Regions from separate parts of the Serratia bockelmannii genome, predicted to be linked through region 1. Evidence: riboswitches for the same ligand, from Rfam matches in the RefSeq annotation. Region 1 holds a riboswitch; each other region holds the start of a gene.
The links. Region 1 has a riboswitch for thiamine pyrophosphate ahead of thiM (hydroxyethylthiazole kinase). Riboswitches for the same ligand answer to the same signal wherever they lie in the genome.
Positions count from the first base shown of each region.

Region 2: another riboswitch for thiamine pyrophosphate. It lies ahead of thiB (thiamine ABC transporter substrate binding subunit); the one in region 1 lies ahead of thiM (hydroxyethylthiazole kinase).
Region 3: another riboswitch for thiamine pyrophosphate. It lies ahead of thiC (phosphomethylpyrimidine synthase ThiC); the one in region 1 lies ahead of thiM (hydroxyethylthiazole kinase).

Region 1 is NZ_CP196512.1:3,886,857-3,891,516, reverse strand. Features, by position in the region: gene ACSJLU_RS18570 (YtcA family lipoprotein) at 1-178, opposite strand, end outside; gene ACSJLU_RS18565 (TetR/AcrR family transcriptional regulator) at 396-1,010, shown strand; TPP riboswitch at 1,102-1,198, shown strand; gene thiM (hydroxyethylthiazole kinase) at 1,234-2,025, shown strand; gene thiD (bifunctional hydroxymethylpyrimidine kinase/phosphomethylpyrimidine kinase) at 2,025-2,825, shown strand; gene ACSJLU_RS18550 (inhibitor of vertebrate lysozyme family protein) at 2,910-3,368, shown strand; gene gutQ (arabinose-5-phosphate isomerase GutQ) at 3,408-4,379, opposite strand; gene srlR (glucitol operon DNA-binding transcriptional repressor SrlR) at 4,372-4,660, opposite strand, start outside.
Region 2 is NZ_CP196512.1:767,496-772,155, forward strand. Features, by position in the region: gene thiQ (thiamine ABC transporter ATP-binding protein ThiQ) at 9-713, opposite strand; gene thiP (thiamine/thiamine pyrophosphate ABC transporter permease ThiP) at 700-2,307, opposite strand; gene thiB (thiamine ABC transporter substrate binding subunit) at 2,283-3,269, opposite strand; TPP riboswitch at 3,327-3,446, opposite strand; gene sgrR (HTH-type transcriptional regulator SgrR) at 3,484-4,660, opposite strand, start outside.
Region 3 is NZ_CP196512.1:315,279-319,938, forward strand. Features, by position in the region: gene thiC (phosphomethylpyrimidine synthase ThiC) at 1-1,936, opposite strand, end outside; TPP riboswitch at 2,051-2,175, opposite strand; gene ACSJLU_RS01485 (Rsd/AlgQ family anti-sigma factor) at 2,215-2,718, opposite strand; gene nudC (NAD(+) diphosphatase) at 2,820-3,587, shown strand; gene hemE (uroporphyrinogen decarboxylase) at 3,626-4,660, shown strand, end outside.

The sequences.
Region 1 (4,660 bases):
CGCGTTTTTCCGGGGTGCGCAGCAGCAGGTGGATCGCCACCATACCCGCCACGCCGCCGCACAGGCAAAACAGCCAGTCGGGGAACGAAGCGCCGAACACCACTATCGACGGTGCCGGCGAGCACCCGGTGAGCAACAGCGCGGTCAGGCAGGTGATGAGCAGTTTTTTGTCGGGCATAGGGCATTCTCTGACGATTGGCTTGGGCGACGGGCCGAATGAAATGACTCTTTTTCAGTGAGTGAGGTCACTGTTTGTCTTCCCCACGCTTGCGTCAGGGTAAACTAGAATAAATACTCTACTCTAAACTAGAGGGGTTAATCTAGTTTTTTGTGTCGCCCTGCCTTCGTAGCGGCAAATGGGTATAATGCGTTGATGACAGCGGGCAGAAACGAATATGCAAATCGACGAAAACATCACCGGGCGAGAGCCACAGCAGGAAAGAGGGCGGCAACGCGTACAAACCATTCTGGATTCGGCGGCGGCGATCGTGGCGCAGGACGGCCTGGCGGCGCTCAGCATGCAGCGGCTCGCCAAGCACGCCAAAACCTCCATCGGTTCGATGTATCACTTTTTTCCCGATCGCCACGCGGTGATCAAGGCGCTGGCAGATCGGCATACCGAGTCGATTGAGGCGCTGGTGCGCGACATGGCGTTGGCCAGTGACGATGAGTGGCGGCGCCTCTCCGCTGAAGCGGTGATCCAGCGGCTGTTTTCACCCTATGCGCAGTACCTGCGTGAGCATGCCGACTACCTGCCGGTGATGCGGGAAATGAACCTGCCGGATGAAAAGTCCAGCTTCCTGACGCTGATCGCCAGCGTGTTGCAGCTGCGCCGCCCCGAGACCGCCGAAGCGGAGATCCTGCAGCAAACCCGGCTGTTGCAAAGCCTGGTGGCCGGTACGCTGCACCATATCTTCAAGACGGCGCCGCAGAGCGTGGCGTTCACGCTGGCGGAGCTGCCCGGCGTGCTGAGCCTGTATCTGGCGGGAAAAGAGGGAAACATCGCTTAGGCGCGAGTCAATTTATTCGCTTGTTTGTCCGCGCCGCCGCTGGCATGATCCCCTGCAGGGATTAACGCAACGTTGATCACAACCTATTGATTTTCATGACTCGGGGTGCCCTTCTACGTGAAGGCTGAGAAATACCCGTATTACCTGATCTGGATAATGCCAGCGTAGGGAAGTCACGGCCGCCCAGCCGGCGCCGCCTTCTTGAACGCCGGTTGGGAGGAATATGATCGCTCGACCTGATGCACTACCCGGCGCGCGCGCCGCGGCCTGTCTGACCCAATTCCAACAGCGCCCTCCGCTGATCCACTGCCTGACTAACGAAGTGGTGCAATCGCTGACCGCCAACGTGTTGCTGGCGCTCGGCGCTTCCCCGGCGATGGTGGTGGAGCCGCAAGAGGCGGCGCAGTTCAGCGCGCTGGCCGACGGCCTGCTGATCAACGTCGGCACCCTCAACGCGCTGCGTGCCGAATCGATGCGGGCGGCGGTGGCCGCCGCCAATCGGGCCGGCAAGCCCTGGACGCTGGATCCGGTGGCGGTCGGTGCGCTCTCCTACCGCACCGCCTTCGCCAAACAGCTGCTGGACGAGAAACCGGCGGCGATACGCGGCAACGCTTCGGAAATCATGGCGCTCAGTGGGTTGCTGGCCAGCGGCCGCGGCGTGGACAGCGGCGACGATTCCTTGGCGGCATTGCCCGCCGCGCGTGAGCTGGCGCGGCGCAGCGGCGCGGTGGTGGCGGTCACCGGCGCGGTGGATTACGTCACCGACGGCCAGCGCGATTGGGCGATCGAAGGCGGTTCCCCGCTGATGACGCGGGTGGTGGGCACCGGCTGCGCGCTGTCGGCGGTGGCGGCGGCGTTTTGCGCCCTGCCGGGCGATCGCCTGGATAACGTGGCGACCGCCTGCCGAGTGATGTCCCACTGCGGCGGCCTCGCGGCCAGGCAGGCCGCCGGGCCGGGCAGCTTTACGCCGGCGTTCCTCGACGCGCTGTATCAACTGCGCGGGGAGGATCTGTGATGAAACGCATTAACGCGCTGACCATCGCCGGCACCGATCCCAGCGGCGGCGCCGGCATTCAGGCCGATTTGAAAGCTTTCTCGGCGCTCGGCGCTTACGGCACCTCGGTGATCACCGCGCTGGTGGCGCAGAATACCCGCGGCGTGCAGTCGGTGTATTACATCGATCCGGCGTTCGTCGCCGCGCAGCTGGACTCGGTATTCAGCGACGTGCGCATCGACAGCGTCAAGATCGGCATGCTGGCCAACGCTGACATCGTGCAGGCGGTGGCCGAACGGCTGCGCCATTACCGGCCGGAATTCGTGGTGCTGGACACCGTGATGCTGGCGAAAAGCGGCGATCCGTTGCTGGCGCCGGAGGCGGTAGCGTCTATTCGGCGCGAGCTGTTGCCGCTGGTGTCGATCATTACGCCGAACCTGCCAGAAGCGGCGGCGCTGCTGGCGTGCGCGCCGGCGGAAGATGAAGCGCAGATGCGTGAGCAGGGACGGGCGCTGCTGGCGATGGGCTGCCGAGCGGTGCTGATGAAGGGCGGCCACCTGAGCGAAAGTGAGAGCCCGGACTGGCTGTTTACCGCAGAAGGCGAGCAGCGCTTTACCGCGCCGCGCGTCGCCACCCGCCACACCCACGGCACCGGTTGCACGCTCTCGGCCGCGCTGGCGGCGCTGCGCCCGCGCCATGCCGACTGGGCGGCCACGGTGGCCGCCGCCAAGGACTACCTGCAACACGCGCTGCAACAGGCGGACACCCTGGAAGTGGGGCACGGCATCGGGCCGGTGCATCATTTTCACGCCTGGTGGTGAGTCAACTTTTTGCCGCAACCGTGGTCTGACTAGTTCAGGCCCGGTTTGACGGGCGAAACCTGATTTAACCTAGGGAGAAGGACTATGACGGGACACCAGGCGCTGCGTTGCGCCCTCTTCGGCGCACTGCTCAGCTTCAGCGCGGGCAGCTTTGCCCAGCAGATCGTCACCACGTCGGATTTAATTCAGCAGCCGGGGTATCAGGCCAGCTGGCAAAACATGGTGAAAGGCCAGGCGCGGATGCCGGGCTGGGCGCGCAAGGGCGTCGGCACCTCTACGCCGGCGCAGAACCTGAGCTGGAAGGGCAAAGAGTATCTGGTCGGCAACCTGTGCAAGCCGCACGACTGCGGCAACAACTTTTTGATCGTGGCGTTCAGCGCGGATAAATCTCAGGCCTGGGGCGTGCGGGTCGCGGTGGAAGATCGGCCGGAAGCCGTCGATCATCCGAAGAAGTATGCCAAGTACCAGTGGCTCGGCAAGCCGGATGACGACATGAAGGCGCTGCTGAAGCAGCAGTTCGAGAACAATCCCGACTGGAAATAATCTGACCGGGGGCGCCGGTGATGGCGCCCCCGGCGTTGATCAGCCGATGCCGGCCTGATGCAGATCGTGCAGGTTGAGCGCCCCCACCAGCACGCCGTCCATATCGACCACCGGGGCCGCGCTGATGTGCTGTTCGTGCAGCGCTTCCAGCGCCTCGCCGGCGCGCCACTGCTCCGGCAGCCGATAGCCGGGGCGGGTGATCGCCGGGCTGAGCGGATCCTGCAGGCTGTTGCCCTTCACCAGCCAGCGGCGCAGGTCGCCGTCGGTAAATACGCCCACCACCCGCTGCTGCGCGTCGCAGACCGCCACCAACCCGAGCCCGGTGCGGCTCAGTTCCAGCATCGCTTCCATCACGTTGGCGCTTTCGCTCACGCGCGGCAGGCGATCGCCGGTGCGCATCAGGTGATGCACGCGGTTCAGCAGGCGCGCGCCCAGACTGCCGCCCGGGTGCGAGCGGGCGAAGTCTTCCGCGTTGAAACCGCGCTGGCGCATCAGCGCCATCGCCAGGGCATCGCCCATCATCAGGGTGTTGACCGCGCTGGAGGTGGGCGCCAGCCCCATTGGGCAGGCTTCTCGCTCGACGCCGATATCCAACACGCAGGCCGCGGCCTGCGCCAGCGGCGACTCTTTGCCGCCGGTAACGGCGATCACCGGAATACCGTTCTCCGCCAGCAGCGGCAGGATCAGGTCCAGCTCTTTGGCGCGGCCGGAGTAGGAGATGAACACCACCACGTCGTCGGCGCCGATCATGCCGAGATCGCCGTGCAGCGCCTCCGCCGGGTGCACGAAGAACGACGGCGTGCCGGTGCTGGCCAGCGACGCGGCGATCTTCTTGCCGATATGGCCGGACTTGCCGATGCCGGAAATCACCGCTTTGCCACGGCAGTTCAGCAGCAGTTCGCAGGCGCAGACAAAGTTGTCGTCCAGGCGCGCCAGCAGGCGCTGCGCTTCGGTCAGCTCGATCTCCAGCGTTTCGCGGGCGAAGGCGAGCAGGGCGTTGGCGTTACTCATCGGGGTCTCCTACCAGAAGGATATTGATGCCTTTCGCCTGCAGGGCGGCGAGGTAATCGGGGTTGATGTCTCGGTCGGTGATCAGCGTGTCGACGGCGCTGAGTTCGCACACCACGTTCGGGCTCTTACGGCCGAATTTCGAGGAGTCTACCAACAGAATAATGCGGCCGGCGGCTTCGCACATCGCTTTGCTGACGTTATGCACTTCGTTGAAGGTGGTGACGCCGGCGTTGAGATCGACGCCGTCCGCGCCGATAAACAGCTTGTCGAAGCTGAACTGC
Region 2 (4,660 bases), 2.1 Mb from region 1:
GCGTCAGATCACGCTTTACCCGAAATGCCCAACACGCGCGCTTCCGGTGCGCTGCCGTCCAGCAGGGCCTGCGTCGGGCCGTCGTAGTAGATGCGGCCGTCGACCACCAGCAGCGTGCGCGGTGCGATGCGTGCGGCGTCGTCGAGATTGTGCGACACCATCAGCAGCGTCAGATTACGCTGTTCGCACACCGTCTGCAGCAGCTGCAACATCTCGTTGCGCAGCGCCGGATCGAGCGCCGAGAAGGGCTCGTCGAGCAGCAGGATCGGCCGTTGGCGAATCAAACAGCGCGCCAGCGCGGCGCGCTGACGCTGGCCGCCGGAAAGCTGCGACGGCAGGCGCTCCAGGTGTTCTTCCAGGCCGACCTGACGGGCGATGTGTTCTCGCTGTTGACGCTGCTGCGCAGTCAAGCGCAGACCGGGATCCAACCCCAACCCGATGTTCTGCGCCACCGTCAGGTGCGCGAACAGGTTGTTCTCCTGAAACAGCATCGACACCGGCCGTTTGGCCGGCGGCGTGGCGGTATGATCTTCGCCGTTCAGCAGCAGCCGGCCGCTGGCCGCCGGCAGAAAACCGGCGATCAGGCTCAGTAGGGTGCTTTTACCGGCGCCGCTGGGGCCGAGCACCGCGACGCGCTCGCCCGGCTGGATGCGCAGATCAAAGCGCATCGGCAGGTGTTCATACAGGTAGGTCAGTTTTTCAAGCGTCAGCATGGCGCCCCGGTAAGCGTTCGATCAGGGTAAACAGCAGGAAGCACAGCAGCAGCAGCAGCAGCGCGGTCACCGCCCCGTCGTTGCTGCGGTAGGCGCCAATCTGCTGATACAGGTAAAAAGGCAGGGTACGGAAATGCTCATTGCCAAACAAGGCGACCACGCCGAAATCGCCGATCGACAGCACGCAGGCGAAGGCCAGCGCCTGCGCCAGCGGGCGGCGCAGGGCGCGTAGTTCGATCAGCCGCAGCCGCTGCCAACCGCGGATATCCAGCGACAGGCACAGCGGGTTGTAACGTTCGGCGAGGTCGCGCATCGGGTTCTCCAACACCTTCAGCGCATAGGGCACCGCCATCAGCGCATTGGTGAGGATCACCAGCGCATAGGGCGACTGCGGCAGCCCGATCGTATCGCTCAGCAGCAGGAAGAAGCCAGTGGCCAGCACGATGCCCGGCATCGCCAGGATCACCATGCCGCTCAGCTCCAGCGCCTGGCCGCCGCGCAGTTGCTGTCGCAGCTTCAGCTCGCGGCTGCTCCACAGCAGCATCATCGTGAGCGCCACGCACAATAGCCCGGCGCCGAGGGCGATGCGCAGCGACGTGAACAGCGCCTGCCACAGCACCGGCTGGCGCAGCACGCTGACGACGGCCTGATTGGCGCCGTCGGCGATCACCGCCAGCAGGGGCGGCAGCAGCAGCAGCAGCGCGGCGGCGATCAGCAGAAAATCGCTGATGCGCCGCCACCGGCTGTCTTCCGGGTTGCGCCAGCGCTGGGCGTGGGTATGGCCCACCTGCAGCACCTGGCTCAGGCGCTGGCTGATCAAAACCAGCCCCAGACAACAGCTTAACTGGATCAGCGCCAGCATGGCGGCGCGGCCCAGATCGTAGTCGTAACTCAGCGCCTGGTAGATCGCCAGTTCGATGGTGGTGGCCTGCGGTCCGCCGCCCAGCGACAGCACGGTGGCGAAGCTGGCGAAACACAGCATGAAGATCAACGCGCCGCTCGGCAGGATCTGGCGGCGCAGCGCCGGCCATTCGACGAAGCGGAACTGCTGCCAGCCGCTCATACCCAGTTGGGCGGCCAGTTGGCGTTGCTCCACCGGAATGTTCTCCAGCGCCTGCAGCAACAGGCGGGCGGCCAGTGGCAGGTTAAAGAACAGGTGCGCCAGCAGAATGCCCTGCAGCCCGTAGGGCGAGAAGCCATATTCGACGCCCAGCCAGCCGCACAGCGTCGCCAGCCAGCCCTGGCGCCCATAGACGCTGAGCAGGCCGAACACCGCCACCAGCACCGGCAGCACCAGCGTCATGGCGCACAGCCGCAGCAACAGCTGCCGGCCGGGGAAACGGCGGCGATAGAGCGCACGCGCCAGCAGAACGGCGGGCAGCACCGAAATCAGCGCTGACAGCAGCGCCTGCCAGAAGGTGAAGCGCACCACGTGCCACAAGTAGCTGTCCTGCCACAGGCCGCGCCAGTCGCTGTCCGGCGCATGGCGCCACAGCGAGCCCATCGCCAGTGCGGCGACCAGCAGGATCACGCCGGCGGCCAGCAGCCCCGGCCAGAGCCAGCGGGGGATCAGCGGCTGACGGCGGTTTGCCATGCCCGGATCCAACCGCCGCGTTGTGTGGCCACCTCTTCGGCGCTGTATTGCAGCGCGGTCTGCGGCACGTTCATCTGCTCAAAGCCGACGGGCAGCGGGGTGTTGATCACCGGATACATCCAGTTGCCGGTCGGGATGGTGTTCTGGAACGCCGGCGTCACCATGAACCGCATGAAACGCTCGGCCAGCTCAGGCTGTTTGGCGGCCTTCAGCTTGCCCGCCACTTCCACCTGCAGGTAGTGGCCTTCGCTGAACGTGGCGGCGGCGTAAAGGTCTTTTTTCTCTGCGATCAGGTGATAGGCGGGAGAAGTGGTGTAGCTGAGCACCAGATCGCCTTCGCCTTTTAGGAACAGGCCGTAGGCCTCGCTCCAACCTTTGGTGACGGTGACGGTCTTCTTCGCCAATTGCTGCCAGGCGGCCGGCGCCTTGTCGGCATACACTTTTTGCATCCACAGCAGCAGGCCGAGGCCCGGCGTGCTGGTGCGCGGATCTTCGTAAATCACCTTCCAGTCGCGATCGCTGCTGATCAGCTCCTGCAGGCTCTTCGGTGGATTCTTCAGTTTTTCTTTGTTGTAGACGAAGGCGAAGTACCCGTAGTCGTAAGGCACGAAGGTCGTATCCTGCCAGCCGCCCGGCACCGTCAGTTTGGCGGTGTCGACGCCGCTCGGCGCGAACAGGCCGGTTTGCTGCGCCGCCTGCAACAGGTTGTTGTCCAGCCCCAGCACCACGTCGGCGGCGCTGTTCTTGCCTTCCATGCGCAGGCGGTTGAGCAGTGAGACGCCGTCTTCCAGCGCCACGAACTTCAGCTCACAGTCGCACTCGGCTTCGAAGGCTTTTTTTACCGCCGGGCCAGGGCCCCAGTCGGCGGCAAAGGAATCGTAGGTGTAAACCGTCAGCGTCGGCTTGGCGAACACCGGCGCGGCGCATAGCAGCAATAAGCAGGGCAGATATTTTTTGACCACGTTGCACTCCTGAAAAATAAGGGGGCAAGGGTATCTGAGGGGGCGAGGCGGCGTCGCCGGTTCGCTGGGCTCAAATCCCTCCGCCGGTATTGACCGGATCAGGTTCGACGGGTGTGCTCTCAGCGGAAAATCGGGCTTATGCACACGGCCCGACTCACCGCACCCCGTTGAGACGGCGCTATTGTAAAGATTAACCGACCCGGGCGAAAGGCGCTTATGCCTCCGGCGGGGCAAACCAGGCGGATTTGAAGTCGAACCAGCCGAGGGTGTTCATTCGCACGCCGCGCATGCTGCGCTGGCCGTGCAGCTGCAGCCAGTGGTGGAACAGCGGATGTAGCTGGTGGTTGCTGACTAGCCGCTGGCAAAACTCCGCCAGCGGCAAGCGGTTGGCGCGCCATAACTCCGCGTCCTGCGCCAGATCCTCGTTCATGCAGTGCTGCATCAGCGGCAGTTCGTACAGCGTGGCGAACAGCGAAAACTCCAGCGGCAGATAGAAGTTGGCGCTGCCGAGCCACAGATCGCTGCGCGCGTCGCCCTGGTGCCAGGTGGCGTAATCCACGCTTTGTACGATCAGGCGGATGCCGTGCTGCGCCAACAGCGGTTCGATCGCCTGGCGAATGGCGTGAAACTCCGAATGCTCATTGAAGTGGGTCATCGTCAGTTCAGTCAGCCCCGCCGGTTTGGGTTGCTGCGCCAGCGTGCGGTTGTGGTGCCAGCGCGGCAGCAGGCCGTATGCCGGCGACCAATAGCGCTGGTAGAGCGGCCCGGCGTGGCTCAGCAATGAAATGGGGTTGATCAATTCGCACAGCCAGCTGCGAATGGCGGGGTCGGCGGCCAACGTGGAACGCTGATCGAACAGCAAGAAATAACAGCCCTCTTCCAGTCGGCTTTCCAGTTCGTTTTTGCCGGTTTCATCGCCCTGCAGCTGCACGCCGGAGTGCACCAGCTCTTCGGAGAACTCCGGCAGCACCCAGATGTTCACCTCGTCGATCAGCGCCCGGTAGCCGAAATAGTCGTCGAAGGCGTGGATCTTCATCTGGCTGGGAAGATTGCGCACCACGCGGTAGGGGCCGGTGCCGACCGGATGGCGGGCGAAGTCCGGCAGTTCGCGCCATTCGCGCGGCAGGATCATGGCCTGCACGCTGCCCAGCAGCCAGGGTAGCCAGTGGTCGGGGCTGCGCAGATGCACGTCGATAACGAACGGCGTCGGCGAGGTGACGCTTTCGATATGTGAGAACAGCGGTTGCGAGGTCAGACGCGAGAGGGAAGTGATGACGTCTGCCATCTCCAGCTCGCGGCCGTGATGAAAATGGATCGCCGGGCGCAGGTAAAACCGCCAGTGCAAGGGCGTCAGCGGCTGCCAATGGTGGGACAGATCGGACTCCAGTTCC
Region 3 (4,660 bases), 1.6 Mb from region 1:
TGTTTGTCTCCTCTTGCAGGGTGCCGGCGCTGTGATACAGCTCGCTGCCGCGGGCACGGAATTCGGCGGACATTTTCTCCATGCCGGTCAGCTGCACTTCGATCGGCTTGGCGGCCTCCTGGGCGGCGGCGTAGTCGCGCACCTCCTGCGAAATCTTCATCGAGCAGAATTTCGGCCCGCACATTGAGCAGAAGTGGGCGACCTTGCCGGATTCCTGCGGCAGGGTTTCGTCGTGATAGGCGCGCGCGGTGGCCGGATCGAGCGCCAGATTGAACTGATCTTCCCAGCGAAATTCGAAACGCGCCTTGGACATGGCGTTATCGCGGATCTGCGCGCCCGGATGGCCCTTGGCCAGATCGGCGGCGTGGGCGGCGATCTTGTAGGTGATCAGGCCCTGTTTGACGTCTTCTTTGTTCGGCAGGCCGAGGTGCTCTTTCGGCGTGACGTAACACAGCATGGCGCAGCCGAACCAGCCGATCATCGCCGCGCCGATGCCGGAGGTGAAATGGTCATAGCCCGGGGCGATATCGGTGGTCAGCGGGCCGAGGGTGTAGAACGGCGCTTCGTGGCAGTGTTCCAGCTCTTCGGTCATATTGCGGCGGATCATCTGCATCGGCACATGGCCCGGGCCTTCGATCATCACCTGCACGTCGTATTCCCAGGCGATTTTGGTCAGCTCGCCCAGCGTATGCAGCTCGGCGAACTGGGCTTCGTCGTTGGCGTCCTGAATCGAGCCGGGGCGCAGGCCGTCGCCGAGCGACAGCGAAACGTCGTAGGCGGCGCAGATCTCGCAGATTTCACGGAAGTGCTGATAGAGGAAGTTTTCCTGATGGTGCGACAGGCACCATTTGGCCATGATCGAGCCACCGCGCGACACGATGCCGGTCAGGCGTTTGGCGGTCATCGGCACATAGCGCAGCAGCACGCCGGCGTGGATGGTGAAGTAATCGACCCCTTGTTCCGCCTGTTCCAGCAGCGTATCGCGGAACATCGCCCAGGTGAGGTTTTCCGCCACGCCGTTGACCTTCTCCAGCGCCTGGTAGATAGGCACGGTGCCGATGGGAACCGGGCTGTTGCGCAGGATCCACTCGCGGGTTTCGTGAATATAGCGGCCGGTGGAGAGATCCATCACGGTGTCTGCGCCCCAGCGGGTGGCCCACACCAGCTTCTCCACCTCTTCTTCGATCGACGACGTGACCGCCGAGTTGCCGATATTGGCGTTCACCTTCACCAGGAAATTGCGGCCGATGATCATCGGCTCCGCCTCCGGGTGATTGATGTTGGCAGGAATGATGGCGCGGCCGGCGGCCACTTCCTGGCGCACGAACTCCGGCGTGATGTTGTCCGGCAGGTTGGCGCCCCAGCCCTGGCCCGGATGCTGGTGGCGCAGCACCTCGCCGCGAATGCGTTCGCGCCCCATGTTTTCACGGATGGCGATGAACTCCATCTCCGGGGTGACGATGCCGGCGCGGGCATAGTGCAGCTGGGTCACGCACTTGCCCGGCAACGCCTTGCGCGGCAGCGGCAGATGTTCGAAGCGCAGGTGATCCAGCCCCTCGTCCGCCAGCCGCTGTTGGGTGAAGCCGGAACTGGCGCCGTTCAGGGTCGCAGTATCGCCGCGCGCGTCGATCCAGCCGGCGCGCAGCTTGGCCAGGCCGGCGTGCACATCGAGCTCGGCCTGCGGATCGCCGTAGGGGCCCGCGGTGTCATATACCGGGATCGCCTCGTTCTGTTCATACTGCGGGCTATCTTTGCTGCCGCCGACCAGGGTCGGACTGAGCTCAATTTCGCGCATCGGCACCTGGATATCGCGGCGCGAGCCCTGCAGGTAGATGCGGCGTGAGTTTGGGAAAGCCATGCCTTGCAGCGTGTCGATAAACTGCTGGGCGGCTTCGCGTTGCGCTTTACGGGCGCGCGGTGGATTAATGTTAGACATAGCAAGTTCCTACCAGTGTGTTGGGTTGGGAAAGTTGCTTGTCTGGAGCTCGGAGGGAGTAATGATGGTGGCCGATAAGGCAGGGCGCCCGCAAGGGGGAGGCCGTGCCTGTGGCGATAGATTACTCTTGTTCCCTTCGCGGGTATTAACCCGATCAGGTTCCGCGGATCCCGAATTAACGGTCTCAGCCTGGCTGATTCGATGAACAAATCAGGCGCTAGGCACTCCGACAAGATGCCCCCCAGTATAGGAGGGATAAGAAAAAAAACTATAAAATTTTAACGCGCCGGATCCAGCGTCTGGTCCGGCAGCGGTTGCTGCGCGGCTTCTGCTTCCAACTGGATCAGCTTATCTTCCAGCGCAAAGCGCGCCGCCAGCGTTTCGCCGATATCCGACAAGGCCTGGTGGAATTCCAGACAAACCTCCTGATCGATATCCACTTCGGTATAGCGATCGTGGAACGCCATGATCTGTTCAGTATTGGCCCACAGCTTGGGATAGATGTTCACCGCCAGCGACATTTTCGGACTGGCTGCGCCTTCCACTTGTTTGATAATTCTGTCATAGATATGAAAATGCCCTGCGGAGAGGTAATCCACCAGGTTGTGGCAAAAGTTCTCCAGCGCTTTTTCATTCAGCGGCGTATGCTTTTCTTTATTCGGTTTGAGGCCTACCAGCGTGCAGTAGGCGACCAGCAACTGTTTGCGGGCCTGAAGCCATTGATCAACTAATTCATTACTACCGCCAACGCGCTGAGTCAGCCTTTCCAAACGGTTGAGCATGTTTGACTCCGTGTAAGTAACAAAAGTAACCGGTAAGTTATTAAAATGTAACAAAGCCGATTTGTAGAGTGCCAGTGAAGCTGAGGTTGTGCAACAACGATATGGAACTTGCATTAACGGGCAATGAAAACGGCTGGTGGATTGTCAGCCATGAAAGCAAACTTTGGTTACCGAACGGTGAATTGCCGTCGGGGACGGCCGCCGCCCTCGGGCTGCAGGGCCACATGGCGCGCACCATCGGTGAATGGGAGGGCGCGCCGGTTTGGCTGGTGCGCCAGGCGATGCCGCGGGAGATGGGATCGGTGCGTCAGCTGTTGGATCAGGATCGCGGTCTGTTCCAGCTTGCCGGGCGCGGCGTTCAGTTGGCGGATTTCTACCGCTCTCATCGCTATTGCGGCTACTGCGGCCATGAGATGCACCTCAGCCGCTCCGAAAGCGCCTGCCTGTGCGGCCACTGCAAAGAGCGGTACTACCCGCAGATTGCGCCCTGCGTGATCGTCGCCATTCGGCGCGACGATCAGATCCTGCTGGCGCAACACGTGCGCCATCGCGGCGGCATCCACACGGTGCTGGCCGGCTTCGTCGAGGTGGGCGAAACGCTGGAACAGGCGGTAGCGCGCGAAGTGATGGAAGAGAGCAATATCGAAATCAAGAACCTGCGTTACGTCACCTCACAACCCTGGCCGTTCCCGCACTCGCTGATGATGGCCTTTATGGCCGATTACCATCAGGGTGACCTTCGACACGACCCCAAGGAGCTGCTCAACGCCGGCTGGTATCGCTACGACCAACTGCCACTGTTACCGCCGCCCGGCACCGTGGCGCGCCGGTTGATTGAGGACACCGTGGCGCTGTGCCGGGCAGAATAATGTACAATGGCCGGCAGATTATTAAGGGAGCCCCATAAATGACTGAGTTGAAGAACGATCGCTACCTGCGCGCGCTGTTGCGCCAGCCGGTGGATGTGACCCCCGTATGGATGATGCGCCAGGCCGGTCGTTATTTACCGGAGTACAAGGCGACCCGCGCCCAGGCCGGTGATTTCATGTCGCTGTGCAAGAACGCGGAGCTGGCCTGTGAGGTTACGCTGCAGCCGCTGCGCCGCTATGCGCTGGACGCCGCCATTCTGTTCTCCGACATTCTCACCATTCCCGACGCCATGGGGCTTGGCCTGTACTTTGAAGCCGGCGAAGGCCCGCGTTTCAGCTCACCCATCACCTGCCGTGCTGACGTCGACAAACTGCCGGTGTTCGATCCAGAAGTGGAGTTGGGCTATGTGATGAACGCGGTGCGTACCATCCGCCGCGAGCTGAAGGGCGAAGTGCCGCTGATCGGCTTCTCCGGCAGCCCATGGACATTGGCTACCTATATGGTTGAGGGCGGCAGCAGCAAGGCCTTCACCAAGCTGAAGAAGATGATGTATGCCGAACCGGCCACGCTGCACCTGTTGCTGGACAAGCTGGCGGACAGCGTGATCCTGTACCTCAACGCCCAGATCAAGGCCGGCGCGCAGTCGGTGATGGTGTTCGACACCTGGGGCGGCGTGTTGACCGGGCGCGATTACCGCGAGTTCTCGTTGCACTACATGCACAAGATCGTCGATGGCCTGCTGCGTGAGAATGACGGCCGCCGCGTGCCGGTGACGCTGTTTACCAAAGGCGGCGGGCAGTGGCTGGAGGCGATGGCTGCCACCGGCTGCGATGCACTGGGGCTGGATTGGACCACCGACATCGCCGACGCGCGTCGGCGCGTGGGCGATAAAGTGGCGCTGCAGGGCAACATGGATCCGTCGATGCTTTATGCTTCCCCGGCGCGCATCGCGGAAGAAGTGGAGACCATTCTGGCCGGTTTCGGCCACGGCAACGGCCATGTGTTCAACCTGGGCCACGGCATCCATCAGGATGTGCCGCCTGAGCACGCCGGCGCCTTCGTCGAGGCGGTG